DNA from 2 places in the Cupriavidus sp. USMAHM13 genome. Region 2 is predicted to be linked to the other one. Evidence: predicted binding sites of a transcription regulator. Region 2 holds the regulator's gene; the other holds the start of a gene.
What was found. Region 2 encodes sigma-54, which starts transcription at its own class of promoters, with help from an activator protein. Its sites were predicted from a motif close to TGGCANGNAANCTGCTTT; they were not measured.
Positions count from the first base shown of each region.

Region 1: BKK81_RS27045 (phenol hydroxylase subunit) is a predicted target of sigma-54. The motif match lies at 5,370-5,387, and genes of this name have one in related genera.

Region 1 covers NZ_CP017752.1:1,992,109-1,999,820, reverse strand. The annotation lists gene BKK81_RS27080 (catechol 2,3-dioxygenase) at 1-174, opposite strand, end outside; gene BKK81_RS27075 (2Fe-2S iron-sulfur cluster binding domain-containing protein) at 261-566, opposite strand; gene BKK81_RS27070 (NADH:ubiquinone reductase (Na(+)-transporting) subunit F) at 630-1,700, opposite strand; gene BKK81_RS27065 (phenol hydroxylase subunit P4) at 1,726-2,085, opposite strand; gene BKK81_RS27060 (aromatic/alkene/methane monooxygenase hydroxylase/oxygenase subunit alpha) at 2,127-3,641, opposite strand; gene BKK81_RS27055 (MmoB/DmpM family protein) at 3,709-3,981, opposite strand; gene BKK81_RS27050 (aromatic/alkene monooxygenase hydroxylase subunit beta) at 3,992-4,987, opposite strand; gene BKK81_RS27045 (phenol hydroxylase subunit) at 5,081-5,305, opposite strand; gene poxR (phenol degradation transcriptional regulator PoxR) at 6,073-7,712, opposite strand, start outside.
Region 2 covers NZ_CP017751.1:944,379-952,090, forward strand. The annotation lists gene mutY (A/G-specific adenine glycosylase) at 1-515, shown strand, start outside; gene BKK81_RS04280 (LON peptidase substrate-binding domain-containing protein) at 570-1,244, opposite strand; gene rapZ (RNase adapter RapZ) at 1,311-2,198, opposite strand; gene BKK81_RS04290 (PsiF family protein) at 2,309-2,614, opposite strand; gene hprK (HPr(Ser) kinase/phosphatase) at 2,791-3,762, opposite strand; gene ptsN (PTS IIA-like nitrogen regulatory protein PtsN) at 3,842-4,297, opposite strand; gene hpf (ribosome hibernation-promoting factor, HPF/YfiA family) at 4,682-5,032, opposite strand; gene BKK81_RS04310 (RNA polymerase factor sigma-54) at 5,082-6,557, opposite strand; gene lptB (LPS export ABC transporter ATP-binding protein) at 6,658-7,452, opposite strand; gene lptA (lipopolysaccharide transport periplasmic protein LptA) at 7,508-7,712, opposite strand, start outside.

The DNA.
Region 1 (7,712 bases), on a different replicon from region 2:
CAGCACCACGCTGTGATGGTCGTGCTCGTCCCAGGCCTTCAGGTAGACGCGGCCCTGCGCGTCGCGGCCGGTCTCCTGCAGCCCGAGCACGTCGATATAGTGTTTCAGCGCCGGTTCCAGTTCCAGCACGCGCAATGCCACGTGCCCCGGGCGCAATACGCCAGTCAATGCCATGTTCGTCTCCTTGATGTCCGGATCTGCGATCCGTGTTTGTCGTCACCGCCCTCGCGGCGCTTTCGCTTGCTCGACAGTCGGCCCCGCTAGCGCGCCTTGTCCAGGCAACGCGCCAGCAGCGCCGCCGGCCGCAAGCGGATATCGCTGTCGGGAAATGCCTTGCAGGCCAGCACCAGCCCCTGCCCCTGCTCCGCCTCCGACAGGCAGGCGCGGCTCATCTTGCCGGTGCGGTAGCGCCCCGACTCGATGCGGACCTTGCAGACGCCGCAGCCGCCGCCGCGGCAGCCCGCGGGGATGCCGCGCTGCCCCAGCACTTCCATGGCACGCAGCAGGTTCTGCCCCGGGTCGCAGGGGTAGCGCTGCCCGCTGTCCGCTATCTCCACCGTATGCATGTCTGTCTCCTTTGCACGCTTGGTGCGCTTTGTGTGCTTGGTGCGCTTTGTGCGCCTTGCCCGTCAGATCTTGAACAGCGGACTGCGCGCGCTGTTCTGCGCATCGCTCGCGGACAGGAACTTCTCGGTATGGATGTCCGCCTCGAACAGCCGGCCCTGCATCAGGGTGCGGATGCAGGCTTCGATCATCGGCGGCGGCCCGCACAGGTAGGCCTTGTGGCCGCGGAAGTCCGCACGCCCGTCGCCATCGGCATAGAGCGCGGCCAGCGCCTCGTGCGCGAAGCCGCGCGCACCCTGCCAGGCACTGTCGGCCGGCTCGTCGGACAGCGCCGGCACGTAGCGGAAGTTCGGATGGCGTTCGGCCAGCGCACGGAACTCGTCCTCGCAGTACAGCTCGGCCCGGTTGCGCGCGCCCTGCACCAGCGTGATCGGCAAGGTCTCGCCAGCGGCCAGCAGTTCGCGGATCATCGCGCGCGGGCTCGACAGCCCGGAGCCGCCCGCCAGGAACAGCATCGGCGCCTGTGCCGAGCGGCGCACGAAGAAGCGGCCGTAGGGCGCGGAAAAGCGCAAGGCGTCGCCGACCGCCAGCCGCTCGTGCAGGTAGCCGGTGGCCTGGCCGCCCTCCACCTTGCGCACATGCAGTTCCACCAGTTCCTCATCCGGCGCATTGGCCAGCGAGAAGGCGCGCGGCTGGTCGCAGCCCGGCACCTGCAGGTTCAGGTACTGGCCCGCCTGGAATGCCACCTTCGCACCGCCCTTGACCCGCAGCCAGATGCCACGGATGGTCGGTGTAAGCGCGCGCACGTCCACCACTTCGGCCTCGTAGTCGGCCAACGGTAGGCCCAGCGCATCGGCGTCCTCCTCGATGTCGGCCTCGATGGTCAGGTCCGACTGCGCGGTGGCGCAGCAGGCCAGGCACTGGCCGTTGTCGCGCTCGAAGTCCATCAGCGCGAAGCTCGAAGCCTCGCCCTGGTCGACCTCGCCCTCCACCACCTGCACCTTGCAGGTGGCGCACAAGCCGTGGCAACAGGCGTGCGGCAGCCATACGCCGCTGCGCAGGCAGGCATCCAGCACGGTCTGCCCGGGTGCGATCGGGATGGTCTGCCCGATCGGCTCGATGGTCAGCGAATACATCTTGCGTCTCCTTGCGCGGCGGCGCTCAGCTCGCGCTGCCGCCGATACCGTCCAGGCCGGGCGTGCGGAAGCGGATCACTTCCTTGTGGCCGAGGCCGTTCTCCTCCAGCGTGGCGTCGAGGTCGGGCTGCCAGGGCCGGCCACCGCGCAGCCACTCGACCCGGCTCCAGTCGATGCGGCCGAAGTCGGGGTGGTAGCCATAGACGCCGGGCAGCACCTGCTCGACCACCTCGCGCAGGCGCATCGCGGGCGGGAAGGGGAAGCAGTGCGGCGCGCAGAACAGCAGGTGCTGGTCCCAGCCGACGTAGAGCAGGCGGTTGCCGTGGAACACCGCCTCGCGGTCGGCGGGTTCGAAGCGGTATTCACCGATGGATGCGACGGACATGATGTGTCTCCTTATGCGTGGGGTCCGGGGTGGCGCGGCGCTCAGGCAGCCGGGTGCGGCACGCCCTTCCAGGCATTCCAGTTCTTCTGGTCCTGCGAGCCTTCGAAGTCGAGGTTGTCGGCGCCCAGGTTGAGCCGGTACCACTTGAGCACGTCCTCCAGCGAGGCACCGCCGCAGTTGCCCTGGTAGATCTGGTGCACCGGCAGCCAGGCCTGGGCATACTTCTCGGGCTCGCCGTCGAAGATGTCCTTGCAGCCGTCCGAGCAGAAGTGGAACTTCATGCCGTGGTAGCTGCTCTCGCGATAGCAGGTCTGCGTGGGGTCGTCCGGCTCGGAGAACACCATCGGGATCTGGCAGGTCTGGCACAGCATCGGCAGCGTGCCGTTGTAGAAGCGCTCGCCGGCCTGCTGGCGCTCCTGCCAGTAGTCCAGGCGCGGCTTGTAGTAGCGCGCGAAGGTCTGCGGATACTTCTCGTCCAGCCATGCCATCTCGTCGGGCTTCGGGATCCAGGTGTGGAAGCCGGCGGCGGCCGCATAGTTGTAGAAGGTGCCCCAGGCCTCGTGGGTGATGCGGTCCTTGGTCTTGGTGGCGACGTCGTGGTACTTGGGCAGGCGCAGGCCGTAGCGCTCCAGGTCCTTGAAGAGCGCCCCGCCGGCCTGCTCGAAGTACATCTCCCAGGCCTCGGCCCAGGACATCACGCGGCGCGGCAGCATGTAGTCCATCATCATGCCGACCAGCGTCAGCAGGCGGAAGCCGCGCCAGAACCATTTGTCGAGCCACTTCTGCAGGATCGGGATGTTGTCCGGGTCCTGCTCGCACAGGAACTTGACCACCTCCAGGCCCAGCGTCATGTGGCGCGACTCGTCCGACTGCGCGGAGAAGCCGAAGGTCACTGTGGCCATGTCGCCGTTGTAGGCGGCGCCCGACATGAAGGGCATGAACAGCAGGTTGGTCAGCACGTACTCGAAGGAGAACGAGATCGCGGTGATGAACTCGAACGGCCCCGCGCTCATCGCGTCCTCGAAGTAGGACTTGGGCACCGACAGGTACCAGACGCGGTCATGCATGTGGCGCCACTCGCCGAAGCCGTGGAAGTACTTGTTGTAGACCGACAGCGTGTGCAGCTGGGTCTGCGCGTGGCGCAGCTCGTCGATCGATTGCATCTGCGCCGCGACGCGCGCGCCGGCGCCGCGGAAATGGCGCCCCAGATGGGCATAGCCGCGGTGCGCGGCATACTCCAGCGGCGTCACGCCGGTCAGGAACAGCCGCAGCGCATTCAGGTAGCGCGCGTCCGAGACGTTGAGGTGGCCGTTGTTCTGCACGAAGGAGTCGATGATCGCGTACAGCTTGCGCTCCTTCTCCGACTGGTACTTCCAGTACGCGTCCATGGTCATGCGGAAGGGATCCTCCCACTTGTCCCAGTCGTGGATCTTGATGCCTTCGTACTTGTCGAAGGGAAAGACCTTGTCCATCGGCTCGTAGGTGGTCTCCCAGCCGAGGTCGCGCGTCATCGTCGCGTACTTCTCGCGCAGGTTGAGCTTCTTGCGTGCGTCCATGATGTCTCCGTGTGCTCTGCTATGGCGTGCGGTTGCCGTTGCTTGTGTGCGGGGCGCCGAGCCGTGCTCAGGCGCTCCAGTGCAGCGTGAAGGCTTCGTCGGTCTCGTCGATGTTGCCGGACAGCGAGATCAGGTTCAGGTGGATCTCCTGCAGGTCCCAGTCGCGGCCGAGCTTGTCGGCCACCAGCTCGCGCACGATGGTCAGGCGCCCCGGGGCGTCGATCTTGACCATGGCGGGGAACTGCGACACCACGGCGAGCGGGTTGGCCTCGGCGATGGCCTCGATGATGGGACGGGTGTCGTCGTTGTTCTGCAGGGCGATGTAGACGTTGGCGCTCATGGCATTCTCCTCAGGCGGCCACGCCGAGCTTGGCCAGCCGGGCGTCGAATTGTTCGAGGCACAGGGCGATCGCCTGCTCTCCTTCGCCCCCCAGCAGGATGGCCGCCACCGGCCGCAGCGCCTCGGCCGCCTGCGCGCGTGCCTCGGCGGCCCAGCGCGACAGCAGCGCGCGGTTGGCCTCGGACTCGGCGGCCGCCGTCTGCACCACCGCGTCGACCCAGCGCACGTGCTCGTCGCGCCAGTCGTTCATGAACTCGGTCACCACGGCCAGCCCGGTGCCGCAGGCGCGCACGATGGCCGCGTCGGCATGCTGGTAGACGAGCGGATAGAGCAGCCCGTCGAGCGCCAGGTTCTGCGTGACGAAGGTCTGGAACCAGTCCTCGATGACGAAGCTGTGTTCGACGAAGCGGCGCAGCGGCTGCCATGCCTCGCTCTCCAGCCAGGCCGCGCGCGCCCGCTCCAGCGCAGCACCCGTGTTGCCGTCCAGCAGCAGGCCGATGCGCGACAGGTACTGGGCGATGCCCAGCCGGTCCATCGCGCAGTAGGTGCAGGCCTGCGTGATGGCCGTGCCCCAGCCATAGTCGGCGCAGTAGAAGTTGTTCATGTTCGCCGCCCATTCCACGTGGCGCAGCGGCAGCAGGCCATCGGTCAGGCGCTCGCGCCATTCCAGCGGCAGCGCCTGCAGCAGCCCGCGCTTCTCGACGAAGGCGAAGTTCTTCTCGGCCGCTTCCTGCTGGCGCCCGCGCATACCGACGTAGGCGCCGTAGTAGTACTGGCGCGGGTCCTTCAGCGCATACCAGTCCGCCATCTCGATGGCGGTGCGGCGCTTGTCGTACAGCTCGAACTGCGGCGCCCAGGTCGGGCGGTAGTGGAAGTTGACCTCGGACTGGACGTCGTAGGTCGCCTCCTGGTAGCGCGAGGCCGGCTTGTCGCCGAAGCGCCGCGCCACGTGGCCGTAGGTCTGGCGCAGCGGCTGGATCTGCTGCGTCTTGATATCGACTTGCATCGCGTTGTCTCCTGGTTTGTATCGTGGTGCCGGCGCGGGTGCGCCGGCGGTGGGGGCTCTGGCGGCCCGTTGTGTGTGCCCGGTGGATGCCTGCTAGGCGTCCTCGCCGCTATCGACGGAGGCCGCCTCTGCCGGCAGGAAGCGCACATGGTTGGCGCTGCAGAAGGCTTCGAACATCGGCTCCGGCAGGATGAGTTCGACGTTCAGGTCGGGATCGGCGACGCTGAAGGCGAACAGCACGAAGCCCTCCGGCGTGCGGCCTTCCACGCGCACGTAGCGCGGCGTGGCTTCGAACAGCGGGACCGATTGATTGATCATGGCGTCTCCAGGTGCGTGGCATCCGCGTGCTGCCGTGCCGCATCGCGTTGTGCTTGCCCGGACTATTGCGAAGACCGTGCCAGCCCGCGCAAAGGCACGCCAGATCAGCGTTTGCGGCACAGATGGCGATGCCAGGCCCGGCCCATCTCCGTACAAACCCGGAGAGATCGCTGCGCCACCGCTCGATCAATTCATCAAGCTCCGCCGCGCACTTGATCAAATGATCAAAAGCCGCGCCAGGCGGCCGTTTGCGGGCAGCGGCCGCTGCCGCCGCCGTACTTGCGCATCGCAACAACGAAGCCCTGCCAAAAGGGCCCGGGCGCTCAGCTGCCGGGCCGCACGGCGGAACGCGGCGCAGCATCGCCAGGCCGCGCCGCGCCGGACCCGGCGCAGCGCTGACGTGCGGGATGCATCAAATGATCAAATCGGAGGAATGCGTGGGGGGCGGCTGGCTCCGGACGGAGCGATACGGGCTGCGCCGTGGCGGCTGTCTCCCCGCTCCCGCTTGCGGGAGCGGGGCCGGGGAGAGGGCAGGCACTGGCTATGCCGTGACGGGCGGGATCGCACCGTCGGCTTCGTTTCCGTGCCCGCGTTCTGGATCACACCGAGGGCTTCGCTCGATGCGACGCCTCGCTAGACCACCCCTCTCCTCAACCCTCTTCGTGCGGGGAGAGGGAGCCAAGACCGTGTGCTTGGCGATTGGTGTTGGCGCATCTCGCCGGCTTCGGCATGCGCGTCGGGGTTCGCGCCGCGCCGGCCGGCTCCCCTCACCCGCGCGTGCCGCGCGTCTTCCATCGGTACGCCAGCTGGGGCCGCGTCAGCCCGAGCAGCCGCGCCGCCTGGCTCAGGTTGCCGTCGGCGCGCTGCATGGCAGCCTCCATCAGCACGCTTTCCACCTCGCCCAGCGCCAGGCCGTTCTCGGCCATATAGTCCAGCAGGCCATGCACCGCGGCTTCGCGCAGGCCGGGCAGCGCGCCCTGCTCGCCCAGCCTGGGCGTGGTGTCGACCCCGGCCGGCGCTTCGGTGCCGGGCAGGAACAATTGCTCGGCGCTGATCTGGCCGCCGTTGGCCGCCAGGATCACGCCGCGCTCGATCACGTTCTCCAGTTCGCGCACATTGCCCGGCCAGTCGTAGCGGCGCAGCTCGGCCAGCGCGCGATCGGTGATGCCGAGGATCTTCTTGCCATGGCGCGCGCCGTAGCGCGCGATGAAGCGCTCCGCCAGCAGCCGGATGTCGTCCAGCCGCTCGCGCAGCGGCGGAATCGTGACCGGGTAGACGTTGAGCCGGTAGTACAGGTCCTTGCGGAAGGTGCCCTGCCTGACCGCCTCGGCCAGGTCCACATTGGTGGCGGCGACCAGGCGCACGTCGACCTTGCGCGCCTCGTTGCCGCCGACGCGCTCTACCTCACCCTCCTGCAGCACGCGCAGCAGCTTGGACTGCGCCGAGGCGGACAGCTCGCCCAGTTCGTCCAGGAACAGGGTGCCGCCGTGAGCACGCTCGAAGCGGCCGGCACGCGACTGGTGGGCGCCGGTGAAGGCGCCCTTCTCCACGCCGAACAGCTCGGACTCGATCAGTTCGTCGGGGATGGCGGCGCAGTTCACCGCCACGAAGGGCTTGTCGGCTCGCGCGCTGACGCCGTGCAGGGCTTGCGCGAAGCGCTCCTTGCCGACCCCGGTCTCCCCCAGCAGCAGCACCGTCACGCTGCTGCCGGCGGCGCGCTGCAGCAGGTTCCAGGCGGCGCGGAAGCCCGGCGAGCCGCCCACCAGGTCGGCGGGCTGGTCGTTGGCGCGCTGCAGGGCACGCAATTGCTCCACTTCGCTCTGCAAGGCCAGGATGGTGTCGATGACCGGGTCGGGCTGGTACAGCGCCAGCTCGGCCTCGCCGTCCTCCCACTGCTCCAGCGGCTTGCCCAGGATGCGGCAGTGGGGCTGGCCGCAGCCCACGCATTCCAGCTCGCGGTAGAGGATGGTCTTGCCCATCAGCGCCGAGGTATAGCCGGTGGCGTAGCCGATCTGCATCCAGCACACCGGCGCCTGCGCCACGCCGAACATCTGCCGGTGCACATCGCCCTCGAAGGAGTCTTCCCAGAGGAATTCGCCGTGGTAGACCCCGGCGGCGATATTGATGTCCACGGTCAGCGGCGTCACCCTGACCACGCCCTCGATGGTGTGCAGGCAGGGCCCCATCTCGAGCATGCCGAAGTCGCTGTGGCCCGAGCGCATGGTCTTGGCCAGTTCGGCATCGCGCAGCCCGGAATGGAAGCCCATGCGCATGAACAGGCCGCGCGCGCGCTCCATGCCGAGGGTATCCACCAATTCCTTGCGCAGGGCGCCCAGCGCCGCCGTATGCAGCAGGATCATGCGCTGCTCGCCCAGCCAGATCGACCCCTCCTTCATGGCGAAACGCA
Region 2 (7,712 bases):
TGGCCGACGTCTCCGCCTGTCCGCTGGCTGACGGTTGCGTGGCGCGGCGCGACGGCCTGACGGGGGTGCTGCCGAGTCCCAAGCCGCGCGCCGCGCAGCCCGAGCGCAGCACGGTGATGGTGATGCTGCGGCGCGGCCGCGAGATCCTGCTGACGCTGCGCCCCGGCAGCGGCATCTGGGGCGGCCTGTGGAGCCTGCCCGAACTGCCGGTGGAACAGGTCCCCTTTGATGCCGAACAGGCCGAGGATGCCGCGCTCGCCTATGCGCACGGCCATGGCACGCCGTCTCGCGCGGTATTCTCCGGTGAATTGACCCACGTTTTCACGCATTTCCGCCTGCTGATCCGGGCGGTCCGCGTCGACATGGCGGCGCCCGCCGTGCGCGATGGCGATGGCCCGGCCGAGGCCGCGGCACCGGCATGGCGCTGGGTCGCGCTGGACCAGCTGGATGGGGTTGGCGTGCCGGCGCCGGTGCGCAAGCTGCTGCTGGCACAGGCGGCACCCGGCCTGTTCTGAGCCACGCGGCCGCGCACAGGCCCGGCGTGGCCGGACGGGGCGGGGCGGGACGGACTAGACGATGTGGTGCTGCCGCATGTAGCGGTGCACGATCTCGATGCGCATGCCGGCATCGGGCAGGGCCATCAGCATCTGCTTGGCCTTGAGCGGAACCGGCAGCAGTTCGCACAGCCGGTTCGCGATCCAGCCCGGATCGTGCCAGCGTTGCGGTTCCGTGAACAGCTTCCTGCCTGACGCCTCGGCGTGGACGGCCGCGACGATGCGGCGCAAGGCGGCGGTGCATTCTCCGAGCAACTCTTCCTTGCAGTCGAGCACGTCGGGCGGCAGCGTTTCGGCGCGCGCCACCAGCAGCCCATCCTCGCGCGTGCCGTGCTCGAGCGTACGGAAGCGCTGGGTGCCGTGCGCCTCGATCAGCAGCACGCCCAGCTGCTCCATATTGCAGTCGACGATCTCGGCCAGGCAGCCGATCGCTTCGGGTACGGTGACGCTGCCGGGTGCGGCCACCTCCTCGCCACTCTGGATCAGGCAGACACCGAAAGGCGTGCCGTCACGCAGGCAGCGGCGCACCATGTCGACATAGCGCGGCTCGAACACGCGCAAGGGCAGGTGGCCATCGGGAAACAGGACGGTGTGCAGCGGAAACAGCGGCAGGGATTCCAGCGTCTGCGTCTCCGTGCCGGAAGCGGCACCGGCGGCGCCGGCGGGACTGCCTGGTTGGGTGGGAGCCATGCGCAAGCCAGCAAGGGCCTGGGGCGGTTGCCGCCTCGGGCCGGGAGCAGGGACGCCGGGCGGCCTTCAGCCGGCCGGCACGAGTTCGCGGTGCCTCACCAGCACATTACCATGGGCGCGGAAATAGCTGGCGAGCCTTTCCACAATATAGACGGAGCGGTGCTGCCCGCCAGTGCATCCGATCGCCACGGTCAGGTAGCTGCGGTTGTCGGCGATGAAACTCGGCAGCCACTTTTCCACATAGCTGCGGATATCTTCCGCCATCTCCAGCACCATCGGCTGGCTTTCCAGGAATTCCATCACCGGCACGTCGCGCCCGGTCAGCGGCCGCAGCGCGAGATCGTAGAAGGGGTTAGGCAGTGAGCGCACGTCGAAGACGAGGTCAGCGTCGCTCGGCACGCCATGCTTGAAGCCGAACGACTCGAACAGCAGGGTCAGCTGCAGCGGCTCGTCGCGGATGATTTCCTTGATCCAGGCGCGCAGGGTATTGGTGCGCACGCTGCTGGTGTCGATGCGGTGGGCAGACTCGGCCAGCGGATTGAGCAGTTCGCGCTCCATCTCGATGGCCTCGATCAGCGAGGTGTCGCTGAGCGCCGGCTCAGGCGCGGGCGACTGCCCGGTATCGTCGGCACGGATCGAGAGCGGGTGGCGCCGCCGCGTTTCCGAGTAGCGCTGCACCAGCGCCTCGGTGTTGGCGGTGAGGAAGATGACCTGCACCCGGTGCTCGGCGCGCAGGTTGCGCAGCACGTCGGGCAGCTGGTCGAGCGACTCTCGGCTGCGTACGTCGATCGCGACGCCCAGGTGGGTGTGGCCCTGCGATGCCAGATAGCGGGCAAGTTCCGGCAGGAATTGCGCGGGCAGGTTGTCCACGCAGTAATAACCTGCGTCCTCGAGCACATTCAGTGCGACGGACTTGCCGGAGCCGGAGATCCCGGTGATAAGAATGATGCGCATAGCACGGCAAGCATAGCATCAGCGCATGTCGCCGTCATGACCGCCGCCCGGCGCTGCCGCGGGCGTGCCAGGCGGGGCCGGCGGGGGGCTCCGCCAGCGCCCTGAGGTCCTTACTTGGACAGGCAGTCCTTCATGAAGGACTTGTAATCATCCCCCTTCTTGCCCTTGCCTTGCTTGCTGCAGGCCGACATCTTCTCCTGCTGGGTCATCGGCGCCGCCGCCGCGGCCGGCTTGTTGGACAGGCAATCCTTCATGAAGGTCTTGCGCTCGTCGCCCTTCTTGCCGGAGGCCTGCGTATTGCAGGCTTTCATCTTGTCCTGCTGGGAGTTGGCCGCCGCGGGCGCCGAGCCTTGGGCGAATGCTCCCGTGGCGAACAGCGGGGTCAGCAGTGCACAGATCGCGATCATCTTCTTCATGCTCTTCTCCTGGCTGTGGAAGACTTCATGGCCGCGTGCCATGCCGGCGCCGCGGTGTCTGACTGGGCTCGATGCCCATTACCGCACACAACGGCGCGCCGCCGGCCTGCGTTGACGGCCGCGCCCGTGTTCCTGTAAGCAATTGCAAGCAGCGGCCGGCGGCATGCCGGCCGGCGTCAGAGCAGTCTTCCCTGGCCCCGCGAGACCGCGTCGGCCTGCATCGCGGCCCGCTGGCGGTCCATGAAGTCGCGCAGCGTGTCGATGCCGCGCAGGCGCAGGATGGTGTTGCGCACCGCAGCCTCGACCAGCACCGCCAGGTTGCGGCCGGCCGCAACCTGGATCTTCACCATGTGGATCGGCAGGCCCAGTACGTCCAGGTACTGCGAATCGAGCGGCAGCCGCTCGAACTCGCCGTCGTTGCGGCGCACCAGTTGCACCACCAGCTTGAGCTTCATCTTCCGGCGCACCGCCGTCTCGCCGAAGATGGTCTTGATGTCGAGCAGGCCCAGGCCGCGCACCTCGAGCAGGTTCTGCAGCAATGGCGGGCAGCGTCCTTCGACGAAGTCCGGACCCAGGCGCACGAAGTCGACCGCGTCATCGGCCACCAGGCCGTGGCCGCGCGAGATCAGTTCCAGGCCCAGTTCGCTCTTGCCCAGGCCGGATTCGCCCATGATCAGCACGCCCATGCCGAGAATGTCGAGGAATACCCCGTGCATGGTCACGCGCGGCGCCGAGATGCGCGACAGGTAGAGGCGCAGGTGGTCGATCACGGCCGCCGAGGATACCGGCGTGGTGAACAGCGGTGTGGAAGAGCGCGTGCAGCGCAGTTCCAGGTCGGGCGGTGGCTCCATGCCGTCGGCGACCACCAGGAAGGGCGGCTCGAGCAGGATCAGCTCGCCCATCTGCCGCTTGCGCATCTCGTCGTCCAGCCGCTGGTAGTAGGTGATCTCGGGTTTGCCGAGGACCTGGATGCGGTTGGGGTGGATCAGGTTCAGGTGGCCCACGAGGTCGGCGGCCGAGGTGGCTTCGCGGGCGAAATCCACGTCGAAGGCGCGATCCGCCCCCTCGAGACCCGCCACCCATGAGAGTTTGAGGTCGGCTGCGTTGTCGTCGAAGATGGACTGGGAAGAAACGCCGGTGAGTTCCATGCGGGGGAGTCTGGTGGGGCTGGAAAGCGCTAGGACCCGCCGCCGGTGCCTTGGCCCGCGCCTGCGGGCGGAGCGCCGGTCAGGGATGCCATTCGGTCAGGAGCTGGTGCACGGCTTCGGGCGTCGGCAGCGTGGCCAGGCCTTCGCGCATGTCGCGGTCGGACAGCAACTGGGCGATCTCCGACAGGATCTCGAGATGTTGCTGGGTGGCCTGCTCGGGTACCAGCAGGAAGATCAGCAGCGACACCGGCTTGCCGTCGGGCGATTCGAATGGGATCGGCTCGGCCAGACGCATGAAGGCGGCCAGCGGTTGCTTCAGGCCCTTGATGCGGCCATGCGGGATGGCCACGCCCGCGCCCAGCCCGGTCGAGCCCAGCGACTCGCGCGCGAACAGGTTGTCGGTGACCGTGGCCCGCGCCACGCCATGGTTGTTCTCGAAGAGGAGTCCGGCCTGTTCGAAGACGCGCTTCTTGCTGGTGACGCTGACGTCGAGTGTGATGTTGCCTGGCGGCAGCAATTTGGCCAAACGGTTCATGGCAGGTGCGCAGGGATTCCAGATAAGCGGCCCGGTGCGCTGCGCGCCCGGCCGGGTCAAAGAGGCGGAATATCCGCTCGCTCCGCCGGTCGGGCGCCGGCATGCGGAGTATCGGACCATTATAGAGCAGCCCGCCCGCCTTCTTGTGCGGCGCGCAAGCCGCGGTCCCGGCGGTAGCGGCGACTCATGTATTGGAGAGCATACACTGCGTCGCGCCACTTGCGAACTCCCCCGGACGAGGGCGTGTACGGGGCGTGCACGCGAGCCGGTCCGCCAAAAGCAAAAAACCGCGCTGATGCGCGGTTCGTGGTCTGGCCCTTGTGCTGGTGGCCGACGGGCGGCCTCAAGGCAGATCAGGCAGATTGTTCTTATTGTTTTCTCTGGCTATTGCTGCATCTGTGCGGCAGCCATCTGGTACTTCACGGATTCCCGGTCGTGGCTCTGCACGCGGTCCTTGTACCGGATGACCTGACGGTCCAGCTTGTCGACCAGTGCGTCGATCGCCGCATACAGGTCTTCGTGGTGCGCCTCGACGAAGATGTCCTTGCCCTTCAGATGCAGATTGATTTCCGCGTACTGACGCCTGTCCTTTTCCTTGTGGTTGTCGACAGAGAGCAGCACGCTAACGCCGATGACTTGATCGAAATGCCTGACGATACGCTCCAGCTTCGTTTCCACGTACTCACGCAGGGGTGGCGTGATGTCCAGGTGGTGTCCACTGATCTTGAAGTTCATAGCGCTTCTCCTTCTGAAAGAGCCACACCAGGCAGGCGATGCGGCTCGGCTACAAAGACTTGCGGAGATTGACTGCCGGGATCTTCAGCGCTTCTCGGTACTTGGCGACCGTCCGGCGCGCCACGACGAAGCCCTGATCGCCCAGCAATTCGGCAATTCGGCTGTCGGACAGGGGATTCTTCGGGTCTTCGGCTCCTATCAGTTGCTTGATCAAGGCTCGGATAGCCGTTGATGAAGCAGCGCCGCCCGTTTCCGTGGACACATGGCTGCCGAAGAAGTACTTCAGCTCGAAAGTGCCCATGGGGGTGGCCATGTATTTGTTAGTCGTCACCCGAGAGATGGTTGACTCGTGTAATCCCAGTGTATCGGCAATCTCCCGCAAAACCAAGGGGCGCATCGCAATTTCACCGTGGCTGAAGAAGTTCTTTTGACGCTCGACAATGGCCTGTGCGACACGCAGGATGGTGTCGAAGCGCTGCTGGATGTTCTTGATCAGCCAGCGGGCTTCCTGCAGTTTCTGCTGCAGGCCGGCGGCACCGGATTCGCCCTTGGCGCCGCGCAGGATCTGCGCGTACATGTCGTTGATGCGCAGGCGCGGCATCACGTCGGGATTGAGTTGGGCGATCCAGCCGCTGCCGCTCTTGCGCACGAACACGTCGGGCACGACGAAGTCGGCCTGCGGACGGTTGTAGGCGTGGCCCGGATACGGTGCCAGCGAGCGGATCAGGTCATGTGCTGCCTTCAGCGCCGTCTCGTCCACCTGCAGCGCCTTCTTCAAGCGCGTGTAATCGCGCGCGGCCAGCAGTTCCAGGTGGTGGTTGACGATGCCCAGCGCCAGCTCGCGCTGCGGATGCGACAGCCGCCGCAGCTGCAGCGCCAGGCATTCGGCCGCATTGCGCGCTCCCACGCCGGGTGGATCGAAGCTCTGCAGCAGGGCCAGCATGGCCTGCACTTCCTCGATCTCGAACTCCAGCTCTTCGGGCAGCTCTTCGCAGATCTCCTCGAGCGTGGCGCTGAGGTAGCCGTCGTCGTCGAGCGACTCGATCAGGAAGATGGCCAGGCCCTTGTCGCGCGCCGAGATCTTCAGCGGCGCGAGCTGTTCCATCAGGTGCTCGCGCAGGGTCGGCTCGGCGTCGCGCAGTTGCAGCGGCGCCTTCTCGTCTTCGTCGCCCTGGGGGCGACGCGCGAAGTCGTCCAGGCTCCAGTCGCTGCCGTAGTCGTCGGCGCCGTCGCCGAAGCGCTCTTCATCGCCGCCGCCCTCGTCGCTGCGTGCCTCGCCATTGCCCTGCGCTTCGGCCGGGGCCGGCGCGGGTGCGCTCTGCACGTTGATGCTGCCATCGGCGGCCACCCGCAGCGGGCTCTCGATCCAATCGTTTTCGCGCTCGAGCAGAGGGTTTTCGATCAGGGCCTGCTCGACTTCCTGCTGCAGTTCGAGCGTGGAAAGCTGCAACAGCCGGATCGACTGCTGAAGCTGTGGCGTCAGTGCGAGATGCTGGGAAAGGCGGAGCTGAAGCGAAGGTTTCATGCGGCCTATTCTATGCCCATCCGCAGCGCGATGGAACGAAAATTGCTAACGTTCCTGCCGCTTTGTCGCGGTCCCGCGCCGGCGAGGCGCGGCCACCGCATCACATGCGGAAGTTCTCGCCCAGGTAGACCCGGCGCACCGATTCGTTGGCGATGATTTCCTGCGGGCGGCCCTCGGCCAGCACCGCGCCCTCGCTGATGATGTAGGCGTGGTCGCAGATGCCCAGCGTCTCGCGCACATTGTGGTCGGTGATCAGCACGCCGATGTTGCGCGCCTTGAGGAAGCTGACGATACGCTGGATCTCGCCCACCGCGATCGGGTCGACACCGGCGAACGGTTCGTCGAGCAGGATGAAGCGCGGGGCCGAAGCCAGCGCGCGCGCGATTTCCACGCGCCGGCGCTCGCCGCCCGACAGAGACAGCGCGGGATTCTGGCGCAGGTGGGCGATCTGCAGGTCGTCGAGCAGCGCGTCCAGGCGGCGCTCGATCTCCTGCGCCGACAGCGGCTTGCCGTCGACGATCTGCAGCTCCAGCACCGCGCGGATGTTCTCCTCGACGTTGAGCTTGCGGAACACCGAGGCCTCCTGCGGCAGGTAGGACAGGCCCATGCGCGCGCGCTCGTGGATGGCCAGGCCGCTCAGGTGCAGGCCGTCGAGCACGATGTCGCCTTCGTCCAGCGCCACCAGGCCGACGATCATGTAGAAGGAGGTGGTCTTGCCGGCGCCGTTGGGCCCCAGCAGGCCGACCACCTCGCCGCTCTTGACGTCGAGCGAGACGTCCTTGACCACCGTGCGCGAGCCATAGCGCTTCTTCAGGTGGCGTACCGTCAGCGTGCTGCCGCCGGCGGACTGGCCGTTGCTGGCGGTGGCGGCGGGGGCGGTCTGGGTATCGGTCATGAGGGCAGTGCGTTGGGAGCGCCTGGCGCGCTGGATGCGTTGCGTTCGGCTGGGTTCAGGACTTGGACGGCGCGGGTGCGGGCTTCAGCTCCAGCGGCGGCGCTGCCGGCGCGCTGGCCGGCTGGCGCGGCGAGAGCACGGCGCGCACGCGTCCCGAGGAGGTCACCGCGCCTTTGTCGCCGCTGCTGCTGGCCGTGTAGTACTCGTTGTTGCTGTCGTAGGTGATCACGGCGCCGCGGATCTCGTCGATCTGCTTGCCG